DNA from 3 places in the Peribacillus sp. FSL E2-0159 genome. Region 1 is predicted to be linked to each of the others. Evidence: riboswitches for the same ligand, from Rfam matches in the RefSeq annotation. Region 1 holds a riboswitch; each other region holds the start of a gene.
What was found. A riboswitch is a leader RNA that binds a small molecule or an ion and turns the genes downstream of it on or off. The one in region 1 is predicted to bind cyclic di-AMP.
Positions count from the first base shown of each region.

Region 2: linked by a shared signal. The riboswitch ahead of NYE63_RS24810 (TrkH family potassium uptake protein) and the one ahead of NYE63_RS01410 (cation:dicarboxylase symporter family transporter) in region 1 are both predicted to bind cyclic di-AMP.
Region 3: linked by a shared signal. The riboswitch ahead of NYE63_RS05135 (APC family permease) and the one ahead of NYE63_RS01410 (cation:dicarboxylase symporter family transporter) in region 1 are both predicted to bind cyclic di-AMP.

Region 1 covers NZ_CP152053.1:262,971-267,161, forward strand. The annotation lists gene NYE63_RS01400 (hypothetical protein) at 1-338, shown strand, start outside; gene NYE63_RS01405 (efflux RND transporter periplasmic adaptor subunit) at 353-1,615, shown strand; cyclic di-AMP (ydaO/yuaA leader) riboswitch at 1,815-1,961, shown strand; gene NYE63_RS01410 (cation:dicarboxylase symporter family transporter) at 2,134-3,393, shown strand; gene NYE63_RS01415 (class I SAM-dependent methyltransferase) at 3,436-4,191, opposite strand.
Region 2 covers NZ_CP152053.1:5,076,734-5,080,924, forward strand. The annotation lists gene NYE63_RS24795 (TetR/AcrR family transcriptional regulator C-terminal domain-containing protein) at 92-691, shown strand; gene NYE63_RS24800 (MFS transporter) at 737-1,996, opposite strand; gene NYE63_RS24805 (hypothetical protein) at 2,358-2,549, opposite strand; cyclic di-AMP (ydaO/yuaA leader) riboswitch at 2,883-3,025, shown strand; gene NYE63_RS24810 (TrkH family potassium uptake protein) at 3,198-4,191, shown strand, end outside.
Region 3 covers NZ_CP152053.1:1,027,554-1,031,744, forward strand. The annotation lists gene NYE63_RS05120 (DUF6044 family protein) at 1-481, shown strand, start outside; gene NYE63_RS05125 (glycosyltransferase family 2 protein) at 497-1,519, shown strand; gene NYE63_RS05130 (GtrA family protein) at 1,479-1,934, shown strand; cyclic di-AMP (ydaO/yuaA leader) riboswitch at 2,245-2,389, shown strand; gene NYE63_RS05135 (APC family permease) at 2,528-4,191, shown strand, end outside.

The DNA.
Region 1 (4,191 bases):
TAAAATTAGTTATCGTTCAAATGATTCTTTTTGGTTTGCAATTAGTGGAAAAAACATTACTGATTCCTCTATTCGTTTTAATGGACATAGGCAGCGATGCCAATCCTTTTTCATTGGGGATCATCAGTCAGTATGTTCTCAGAAGTGATTATTTCATTCACTTATTCAGCGAAATCACCATTTTTCAATTTCTTATTATTGCTCTGCAATATTATTATTTAAAGGAATTTTCAGAACGAAATAATTATTTGGTCCTTTTAATGATTGTTCTATTCTATCTGGCCACATGGTTTGTTAAAGCCTTTTTAGCATACATCCAAGTAGGCGTATTTGTATAAGGCGGGTGAAAAGGATGAGCGGGAAATGGAAAATAGCAGCAGTCTCGATTGCGTCGATAGTGTTAATAACCGTTAACATATACCTTATTGAAAAAAAAGAAAGCAAAGTGGAACGAACTGTTTTCGTTGAACACTGGACAAAGGTAAAAAAAGATACAATTGCGGATACTATTCAAACAAATGGGGTAATTAAACCTGTAGAAGAGTATGATATCTATTTCGATACCAAGAAAAATGATTTTAAGAAATTCCTTGTAAAAGAAGGCGATGCGATTACGGCTGGATCCTCGTTGTTTGAGTATACGACGACCGAACTTGATGCGCTTAAAGCGGATTTAGAAGCGGAGAAAACGGCAGCTGAGGGGGAAATTGCAGGAATTGAAGAATACATAGGCAAGTTGAGGTCTTATCAAGGGACCCTGACCAGTGATTCTGGAAAAGCCGCCATTGATGAATCGGTGGAAAAAAACTTGAATATTGATATAACAACAAGCTCGACGGAACTTATTAAAAGTAACATTGAGCAAGAAATGTACAAGCAAGAACTGGAAAAAAACAGTTTAAATGAAAAAGTGAAAATGCTTGACGCTAAATTAAGTTCAATTGAGGAGCAGTCCAGTGCGATCGTAACGACGAGCGAGGCTGATGGTGTAGTTAAAAATATCAATAAAAACCTGAATAACCCCATTATATCCATTGTTTCAACAAATATGGCAATTGAAGGGTATTTCTCCGAAAAGGAAATGAAAAAGGCTGAAGTGGGCATGACTATAAAAGCAAGTTCCTCTGATTCAAAAAAGGCATTGAAAGGAACGATAGGCCGTATCCATTCCTATCCAGCTGAAGAGCCGTCGTTAAAAAAAGATAACAGATTTCCATTTCAGGCTTTAATCGAACCGGAAGGCGAAGAAACGGAACCTTTGTTGGTGGGATCCAAAGTGAATCTTACTGTTATAACCAATGAGAAAGCCGGTGTACCCTCCGTTCCTATAGAGGCGGTACATTACCAAAAACAGCCTTATATTTACAAATTGACTAAAAAAGGATATATGGATAAACATTACATTACAAAAGGTCTTAAAGCAGAAGGAAAGCAAGAAATCATAAAAGGACCTTCGGTAGGTGACGTCATCCTACTGAAGCCGAATGTGGCAGTGAAGAGCCATTCTTATTTTATTACTCCGATTCAATTTGAAAAAGTGAAAGTTAAAACTTATAAAAAATTCACCTCTAGGGAAAAAGTAAGATATCTGTTACTTGGCATTTTGGAAAAATAACCGTTCCTTTAACAAGAGAGGTGATGTCAAATTATTTATTAATTATATCAATATAACTTAATGTGAATAAAAATCGGGAAGAGTAATTATAGATACAATAGCTGTTAATACAGAATATTCAGACATATTTAAAGATTTTTTCTAGAACGGATGCGAATAAATATTTACAGATTATCATTTTTAGTATAATATTTTATTATAAGTTAACTCGCTTAATCTTATTCCAAGAACGGGGGACCCATTTTTGTGGATTTTATCCGCTAGGGGTGAATTCAGAAATGAAAGGGCTTTGTGTTTCCAATTCCTAACCCGACAGCTAACCTCGTCAGCGTCTTTAAGGGAACATGTGTGAATATTCACGCCAATAAGAAATCGACACATGAAGTGTCTTTTTTTTCGGCGTAAAGACAGAGTTTTTCAAAAAAAGAAAAATTACTTTCTTTTATTAGTATACTGTTTCCCTTACCGAGACAAAAATGTTTTTGCATCAAAGACTTTATGGAAGGTGAGGAAAGTAAATGAAGAAATTCAAATTAAGTTTAGCTAGCCAAATTTTCATTGGTTTAATTTTAGGGATTATCGTTGGTGCCATTTTTTATGGTAGTGAGACGGCCCAAAACTTTTTACAGCCATTCGGAGACATTTTCCTACGAATGATTAAAATGATTGTAGTGCCGATCATTGTTTCAAGCCTTATCGTTGCAGTTGCAGGTGTAGGCGATTTAAAATCAGTAGGTAAACTTGGAGCTAAATCAATATCATACTTTGTAGTGGTAACTATGATAGCGATTGCTGTTGGTTTAATTTCAGCGAATATCATCCAGCCTGGTGTTGGTGTAAACATGGATAAGTTAGAACAAACTGATATTTCTACCTATGTTGATACAGCTGAAACTAAGCAGCATGAATCTTTTGTAGATACAATCGTTCACATTGTGCCATCCAATCCAGTTAAAGCCATGGTAGAAGGCGATATGCTAGCGATCATTTTCTTCTCCGTGTTGTTTGGACTTAGTATTGCGGCCATCGGTGAAAAGGGTAAACCAGTATTCCGTTTCTTCCAAGGTGTAGCTGAAGGAATGTTCTACCTAACTAACATGGTCATGAAATTCGCTCCTATCGGTGTATTTGCACTAATCGGTGTGACGATCTCCAAGTTCGGTTTGGAATCTTTAATTCCGCTAGGAAAGTTAGCGCTTTCTGTTTACGGAACAATGATTTTCTTTGTAGTAGTCATTCTTGGTATTATTGCGAAATTTGTCGGATTCAATATCTTTACGTTGATTAAACTTCTAAAAGAAGAATTGATCCTTGCTTTCTCTACTGCAAGTTCAGAAGCGGTTCTTCCGAAAATCATGGAAAAAATGGAGAAAGCGGGATGTCCGAAACATATTGCTACATTCGTTATTCCGACTGGATATTCTTTTAACCTTGATGGTTCTACATTATACCAAGCGTTAGCAGCAATCTTCATCGCTCAAATGTACGGAATCGATTTAAGCATGTATGAGCAAATTACGCTAATGCTAGTGTTAATGATCACGTCCAAGGGGATTGCGGGTGTACCGGGTGTATCTTTCGTAGTTCTTTTAGCGACATTGGGAACTGTCGGTATTCCTATTGAAGGTCTAGCATTTATTGCCGGTATCGACCGTATTCTTGATATGGGACGTACAGTAGTAAACGTTATAGGTAATTCACTTGCAGCAATCGTCATCTCTAAATGGGAAGGTCAATTCAACCCTCCTTCCAAAAAAGAACTAGAACAAGTTTCTTAATACAAAAAATCCAGAGTGAAATATCACTCTGGATTTTTTGTATTAAAATGCTCTTCCTGATTTTTGAACGATCCAGAAGCGGCAATCGGAAGAGAAATCGTTGACATCTTCGTTTTCATCAAATAATTCACTGCGGTAAAAGCTCTCGATGACCGTAAGCCCTGCTTCCTCTAGGCAATCATTTACTTCAAGTTGTGTTGGGATATGGAGGTAAGTTTCTTTTTGAAGTGGTCCGGATGTGAGAATATCCCCAAACTCATAAAGCCTCTCATCTTGCTTACCTCCACACCAAATAATTTCCTCCTGCTCCCAAAAGTTCAAGTAATTTTCGTTTTTATCACGGTCATGTGTTGTGAAAATGAAGATTCCTTCAGGTTTTAAAATACGGTTGATTTCTTTTAAAGCCGATGTGCGGTGTTGTCGCTGGGGAATTTGCATTAAGCCATTAAAAGTGAAGATTGCTTTATCGAATGAAGCGTCCTTGAAAGGGAGGTTCGTGGCATCTCCAAGGATAAAGGGGATGTCCAGGTTATATTCATGCGCTATTTTTTCGGCTTCATTAAGAATGGCAGGGGTTAGATCGATTCCCGTTATGTTTTGAAAACCTGTTTTATATAGTGCGAAGGTGGTTTTTCCTGTACCGCATCCGATATCAAGGATTGCATCATCCTTTAATAAATATTTTTTGAATGCATATTTCTCTGATTTCCAAAGACCTAATTTTTTAGTTACATCAGCATAAAGGGAAGCGGCCTCATGAAAAGAATTAATGATAAAACCTTTTTCAATTTTATCCAT
Region 2 (4,191 bases), 1.0 Mb from region 1:
ACACGGTGTTGAGTGTATCATCATTCTAAGGTAGCATTCGGTCTAATACAATCAACATATTTGGAAAAATGTTTAGTGAAGGAGACATTCCATGGCATCGATTCATGAGGATATGGTACAAAAGACGAAAATGCATATACAACATCATTTTATTGCACTCGTTGAAGCAGAGGGGTTCTCACATGTATCAGTAAAGAAAATTGCAGAGCGAGCCAACATTAATCGGGGCACATTCTATTTGCATTACGCAGATAAATATGAATTGATGGATCACGTACAGCAGGAATTGTTAAATGAACTTCAAACTCGCATTACTGCCATTTTGCCGAAAGAGGCTTTTTTGGCTCTTCATCAACAACAACTATACCCGCCCTTTGTAGAGATTTTTCAATTCATCAGTGAACATGCTCACGCATTAAGGGCCATTCTTGGTGATCAGGGAGATCCTTCTTTTGCCAAAAAAATAAAGCGCGTATTCGGTGAAGTACTGTTGGAGCGTTTGATCAGTCTGCATCCAGCAGCTGAAAATGAAGCGTTCCGCATGTATATGCACGCCTTCCTGACATCGGCGATTTTAGGAGTGATTCAGGAGTGGCTGGAGAATTGTGAAGAGCAAACGGCAGAAGAGATGGCGAAAATTCATTTTCAAATCTTGAACTTCATCAGCCAATTGCGCACTTTCATTCAATGAACAATTCAGTAAAGGCATGTTCCATCAACATGCCTTTAAATTGGATTACATCTTTTCCCCCGCTTTCACCTCTACATTACCAACGGAATAATACCTACTCTTCGATGCCTTCATACTAAGCATCGACAATAAAATTGATAAAGCGAGCATGATCATGGAACCTGAAATCACCACGAACCTAATCGAAATGAAATGAGCTGAAACACCAACAATTGCGGTTGTACAGATAATCAATAAAGCTTCTAACAAGCCAAAAATACTGCCGACCCTGCCCATGATTTCCACTGGAATATTATTTTGATAAAAGGTTTGAAAGCCTGTGTTGGCAAAAGCCAGTGAAAAGGCAATGATGAAGAATCCGATGGCGGCCAGTGAAAAGGAATTCGAAAAGGCATAAATCATATAACCTATCGAGACAAATAAAGATCCAAGACCAATCAGGTACGAAATTTGCACTTTACTGATGAATACGGCATTGACTATGGCACCCGCAATGATACCTGCCCCGGCGATGCTTACAAGGAATCCGTAATCGCTGTCTGACAAAAAGAGTACCGCCTTGGCAAACGCCGCTTCTTGGGAATCAATGGCCGTTTCCATCACCACCATGCAGCTGAATAAGAAATAAATGAGCATGATATAGGAAGATTTCCGGCTGAAGTCCAGGACGATTCCCCAATCCTTTTTCATGATGGTCCAAGACAGGTAATGACTGGATTGTTCAAGGGAATGATCCTTTTCAAGATTAGGCATAAATAGAGTGATGATACCGGATAATAATAAGGCAGCCGAGTTAATATAAATCGCTAAAACGGGTGTACCGATTAAGAAAAGGATACCCGCTAGCGCTGGTCCAATCAAAAAAGCTCCAGAATCCATTAAGCTTCGTAATGAGTTAAATCGTTTCCTCTGTTCAACGGGTATTAATTTTGTAATATACGACCTTGATGTTGTTACGAACATGGCCCCTGCCATATTGATCACGAAGACAAGGGAATAGATGATCCATATAGAAGAAGTCAATGGCAGCAAGGCTATGAATACCATTCGAAATAGATCAAGTGCAACCATTAGATTCCGCTTATTTATCCGGTCAATCACGCTGCCTGCCCACACATTCGTAAATATGGCAGCCATCGGTTTAACGATATAAAGTCCAGCTACCGCCAAGGCTGAATCGGTCATATCGAGAACGATTAAATTAAGTGCAATGAAATAAACCCAAGAACCGAAGTTGGAGATACCAATCCCACACAATAGAATGGAAGGATATTTCCAGGATACTAATATATTTCGTAATGTCATCGCTTCTCCTCCCTTGACCGTAAAGAATAAAAAAAACCGTCCCCAAGTAATGCGTCTCGGGACGAGATCAATTTGCGGTGCCACCCCTGCGTGTCACCATACATCCCTTTCCTATACTCTGCTGCTTTCGGGGCTCTTTTGGAAAGTGGTTATTTCATTTACTTTTCTCCTCTTTACGTCCACATTAACTATTACAAATTTTAACATCAGTGGATTAATATTGTAAATAACACAAAAAAACCCATTCAAAATAAATGAGTTTCAAAGCAAAACAAGATATGGATTTTTCGCTCAGCGTTCCTGGATAGAACACAGGGATTACATAATTGAATACCGCTAATGAATGTTGGATTCAGTTAATTTACCTTAGGGAAAACAATTTTAAAAACGGATTCTTTTTCTTATCCGTTATCCTTAATTCATTCATGATGATTTGATCCTCATGATCGGCTATCCATTTCCTTAGTGCATCTTTATCCTGGCATTGTGTTAAATATGTCTGGCCACCCTTGCCTGTAGCATTAATAACATATCTATTGAACGTCTTCTCCATAATTGCCCGCCTTTTTAATAAAATGTATTGAATTTTTTAAATACGAATGCAATGCTTTTTTTCTTTATAATTCACAAAATAAACATAATTTATATATTAGAAATTTTGATTGGCAATGACATGTTCTGCTTGAAAGTATTGAATAAAGTACATCGATGCTGGTTATCATAATCGGCTTAATCGAACCTATCATAATGTGCTAACTAATATTTGTCAATACGTTTTTAAAATGTAAATAAAACGTAAATTTTCAGTTTTGTTAAAGAAATATTTTTTTACAATTTAGGGGTTTACAACTGCTAAATGTTGGGAGTAGAATACGTTTATCAATTTAATGCATTTCGGCCTAAACTCAAGGGAATTGAGTACGGAGGACCCAATCATTTGGGGTTAATTCTGCCTTGCAGAAGGGATGAGATCAGCTCTTTCGCCATCCTACCCGTCAGCTAACTTCGTCGGCTAAAGCGAAGGAGGTCATAAGACCGCCTATTTCGGGAGCTTTTTTGCTTTTTTTGTAGCAAAATAGCTGCTCGATGTTTTCGCAGGTCTTTTTATTATGCGTTTAAAAAGATTCCGAAAGAGGATTGATGATTAAAATATCATACAGTATTACACAATATTTTTATGGGTAGGGATGATCATTTGAAAATGACAAAATTGGATCCGCCAAAAATACTTGTACTCGGCTTTGCCATCCTGATACTTATTGGGGCCTATTCATTGACCTTGCCGATTTCCACAGAAAATGGGAATGGTCTTTCTTTTCTGGATGCTTTATTCACATCGACTTCCGCTACATGTGTAACAGGACTGGTCGTAGTCGATACGGGAACGACCTTCACCACTTTTGGGGAGTTGGTCATCTTAACACTGATTCAGGTAGGCGGCTTAGGTTTCATGACATTTGCGACGTTTTTCTTTTTATTATTAGGCAAAAAGATTTCTTTAAAAGGCAGATTAGTTCTGCAGGAGTCCTTAAATAATCTATCCATGGCGGGTGTAGTCAAATTAGTCAAGCGGCTTTTAATTTTCACGGCGATCATTGAAGGCTTGGGTGCCCTTATCTTATCGATTCGCTTTTCTTTTGACATGCCAATCGGTCAGGCAGTCTATTACGGTTTTTTTCATTCCATTTCGAATTTCAATAATGCCGGCTTTGATTTAATGGGGGAATTCAGGAGTTTGACCCCTTATGTATCGGATCCATTCGTAACCCTTACCGTCGCCTTGCTCATCACGTTTGGCGGGATAGGTTTTATTGTGATGAATGAACTATACGAATATCGGAATACCCATCGTTTATCCGTACATACGAAGATAGTTCTGACGACTAGCTTGACCCTTACGATTGCCGGCGCAATTTTAATCTTTTTATTCGAGTTCGGCAATGCCAAGACATTGCAGCCTTTATCTTTCATGTGTAAAATGCTGTCATCTCTATTTCAATCGGTTTCACCACGGACGGCAGGCTCCAATACGCTGAATATCCCTGATCTAACTCAGCCTACATTACTGCTCATCATTTTCTTGATGTTCGTTGGGGCTTCACCCGGATCGACTGGCGGCGGGATTAAAACGACTACATTGGCGACGCTTGTTGGAACGGTTTGGTCACAGATTAAAGGAAAGGGTGATGTGGTAT
Region 3 (4,191 bases), 760 kb from region 1:
ATCTTTTAAACAGTTCTATTCAGAAAGCCTTTTTCAGGAAATAAAAGATCATATTGACCTTCCACAGGAAGAATATCGTGTTGCTAGCATTGGGCTGCACCCCGCAATTGCACAATTTAATGGATTTTACACGCTCGATAGCTATAACAATTTCTATCCGCTTACTTACAAACATCACTTTCGTCAAATAATTGAAAACGAATTGGCTAAGAATAAAAACATCAGAATCTACTTTGATGAATGGGGAGGACGTTGTTACCTATTTACCGATGAGCTTGGGAAGCATTATATGTTCAAGAAAGGCTCGAAGAAAGAGCTGGAAAATTTGGACCTTAATATGGATGCGTTTAAAGGATTAGGTGGCAAGTATATATTTTCTGCCATACCAATCAACAACGCGAAGGAAAACGGATTGGTACTAGATAGGATTTTCACAAAAAAAGGAAGCGTATGGAAAATACATTTATACAGAGTCATGTGAAAAGGGGGGAATAGAGTGAATTCACCGATACTAACGATTGTTGTACCTTGTTATAACGAAGAAAGCGTATTGCAGGATACCATTTCCCAGCTTTGTGGATTGGTGAGGGGGTTAGTCGAAGAAAACATTGTTTCCGGTCAAAGTAAAATCCTATTGGTTGATGATGGAAGCAAAGATCAAACATGGAAGATCATTTATAAGGAAACGATTAATAATGAATTTGTTCGCGGGCTAAAGCTTTCCCGGAATGCAGGACATCAAAATGCACTCCTGGCAGGATTGTTTACAGCCAAGGAAGCATCGGATTGTGTAATATCCGTTGATGCAGATTTACAGGATGATATTCAAGTCATCCCTGAATTCATTCGGAAATTCAATGAAGGATGTGAAATTGTGTATGGTGTCCGCCAGAAAAGGGACCTTGATTCATTTTTTAAACGAACATCTGCAACTGGTTTTTATAAATTGATGAACAAGATGGGGGTTAACCTTGTCTATAATCATGCCGATTTCCGGCTAATGAGTAAAAGGGCGATCGCGGAGTTGGAACGATTTGATGAAACGAATCTTTTTTTACGGGGGATCGTACCGCTCATTGGGTTTAAGACGGACTCTGTTTATTATGACCGAAAAGAAAGATTGGCTGGGGAAACGAAGTATCCATTTAAGAAGATGGTTGGGTTTGCGCTTGATGGCATTACTTCCTTTTCAGTTACACCGATCCGGCTTGTATTATGGCTAGGATGTCTTTCCTTTTTCATTAGCTTACTCTTTGGGTCTTACTTTTTATGGTTAAAGTTTTATGGGCAGACCGAAACTGGTTGGACCTCATTAATCACCTCCATATGGTTGATCGGTGGACTACAGTTGATCGCTGTCGGCTTGATTGGGGAATATATAGGTAAAATCTATAATGAATCCAAACGCCGGCCTAAATATATTGTTGATTTGGATTTATTTAATCCGCTCGATTTAAAAAAACGGGAGCAACTAGACAATGAACGGAACAGTATTGAAAAACTATCTAAAACACACTAACTCCTTTATCCGCTTTTTATTGGTTGGAATAGTCAATACAGCGGTTGGACTTTCCATCATGCTTTTTCTCATGAATGTTCTTGAATTATCTTACTGGATCTCCACCTTTTTCGGCAATGGTACGGGAGCTGTAACGAGTTTTCTTTTGAACAGGACTTTTACCTTTAAAAGCGATATAGAATGGCGGAGAGGAGTTGCCCGTTTCTTTTGCGTCATCCTGATCTGTTATTCCGCAGCTTATTCTTTAGGCCAAGCTATAGCAGAATCAATGGAAGGATCCGTTCACTTATCCATACAACAAAATGTGGCGGTGCTGATAGGAGCAATTTTTTACACAGTTCTTAACTATATTGGCCAGAAATACTTTGTCTTTAAAAAAAGCAATTTGAGACCAATTCAAGAAGGAAGGAACTAATTAGGGTGGATCATTGCCCCCGATTGGACGGGAATTAAAGTGGATTCGGAAAGCGAAATTAAATGCAAGTTTAATGACTATCCAAGCTGGGGCAGATCTGTTTAATTTCGTCCTTTACGTTCTCCATGTGGCGATCATTTTCTTTTTGACTTTTTTATTTATCTCCTTTCCTCCCTTCGAATAGTGTGTTTGCATGACTTATGTTATATACGTCAAGAACAAAACTACACCTACAAAGATTATTCTATTAATGTGCAAAATTTTCATTTACTTTTTCATTTCACGGGAGTATGATAATCAACAGTTTCATATTTCTAAATCGCTTAAACCTTATGGTGCGGGGGACCCGTTATAGGGATTGTTACTACAATCCAAGGGGTGAATCCTTTCAAGGTAGGGCTACTCTTAGGTCCGAATCCGACAGCTAACCTCGTAAGCGTTATATGAGAAGGAAGGTGGAGCTTGTTAGACAAAAAAATTAATGTCTACAGGTCTATTTAGCTATGACTTGTAGGCATTTTTCTATTTCGTCTTGTTTTTTGCTACAGCTGGGTAACATAAACTTATAAATTAAATATGGTGGTGAATTCTTGATGTTATCTTCTATAAAGAGGTTCTTGATTGGGAGACCTTTAAAATCAAATGCACTTGGTGAACAAAAGCTTAACAAAACAAAGGCTTTGGCGATATTATCTTCTGATGCTTTGTCTTCGGTTGCTTATGGACCGGAGCAAATATTAATCGTCCTGATCACGGTCGGTGCTGCGGCATTCTGGTATTCCATCCCTATCGCGATTGGGGTATTGATCCTGTTAACTGCTTTGATTTTGTCCTATAGACAAATCATTTTCGCTTATCCACATGGCGGGGGGGCCTATGTGGTTTCAAAAAACAATTTAGGTGTCAATCCAGGGTTGATAGCTGGAGGATCCTTATTGGTCGATTATATATTAACTGTCGCTGTAAGTGTTTCTGCAGGTACGGATGCCATCACGTCCGCTTTTCCTGGCCTGCATTCATATAATGTCATCATAGCCATCATTTTCGTCATTCTACTTACAATCCTGAACCTTCGGGGGGTTACGGAGTCGGCCTCTGTTTTGGCTTATCCGGTGTACCTATTCGTTTTAGCATTGTTCATCTTGATTGGTGTTGGCATTTACAAGATTTTGACGGGTGGGGTTTCACCGGAATTGCATACGTCCATCGGGACTCCGGTAGCGGGCATCAGTTTATTTATACTGCTAAGAGCATTCGCATCAGGAAGCTCCGCATTGACAGGAGTCGAAGCGATTTCCAATGCAATCCCGAACTTTAAAGATCCAGCCCCAAATAATGCTGCGAAAACTTTAATAGCGATGGGTTCCTTACTAGCGGTATTATTTTCGGGAATCGTATACTTAGCCTATTATTTAAGTATTGTTCCAAGCGCGGAGGTAACGGTCGTCTCCCAGATTGCTGAAGAGATCTTTGGACGGAATTTCATGTATTTCTTCATTCAAGGTACGACTGCATTGATCTTGATACTGGCGGCCAATACTGGCTATTCGGCTTTCCCTCTGCTTGCGGTAAATCTTGCGAAGGATAAATTCATACCAAGGGCGTTTACGGTAAGAGGGGACCGATTAGGGTATTCCAATGGAATTATCATACTGGGGCTTGCATCCATCATCTTAATAGTCGCATTTGAAGGACATACAGAAAATCTCATTCCGCTTTATGCGGTAGGGGTATTCATTCCATTTACGTTGTCCCAGACCGGGATGATTGTTAAATGGATTCGCGAAAAGCCAAAAGGCTGGATGATGAAACTAACCATTAATTCAATTGGTGCCATGATTAGCTTTATCGTCACGATGATATTCTTTTTAACCAAATTTACTCAGGTTTGGCCTGTTTTGATTTTTTTACCTATCATCATTTTAATTTTTCATCGAATTAGAAAGCATTATGAAGCAGTTGGTGACCAACTAAGGATTACAACATGTGAGCCAATCTTACCAATTGAAGGGAATATCATCATTGTACCTGTGGCGGGAATAACTCATGTGGTTGAGAACTCTTTAAATTATGCAAAATCTCTATCAGCAAATCAGGTTATTGCGGTTTATGTTGCTTTTGAAAGAGAAGATGAAAAGAAATTCGGAGAAAAATGGAAAAAGTGGCAGCCGGATGTCAGACTCGTTACGCTGAATTCTTACTATAGAAGTATCATTCAGCCACTAACTAAATTTGTGGATACAGTTGAACATAAGGC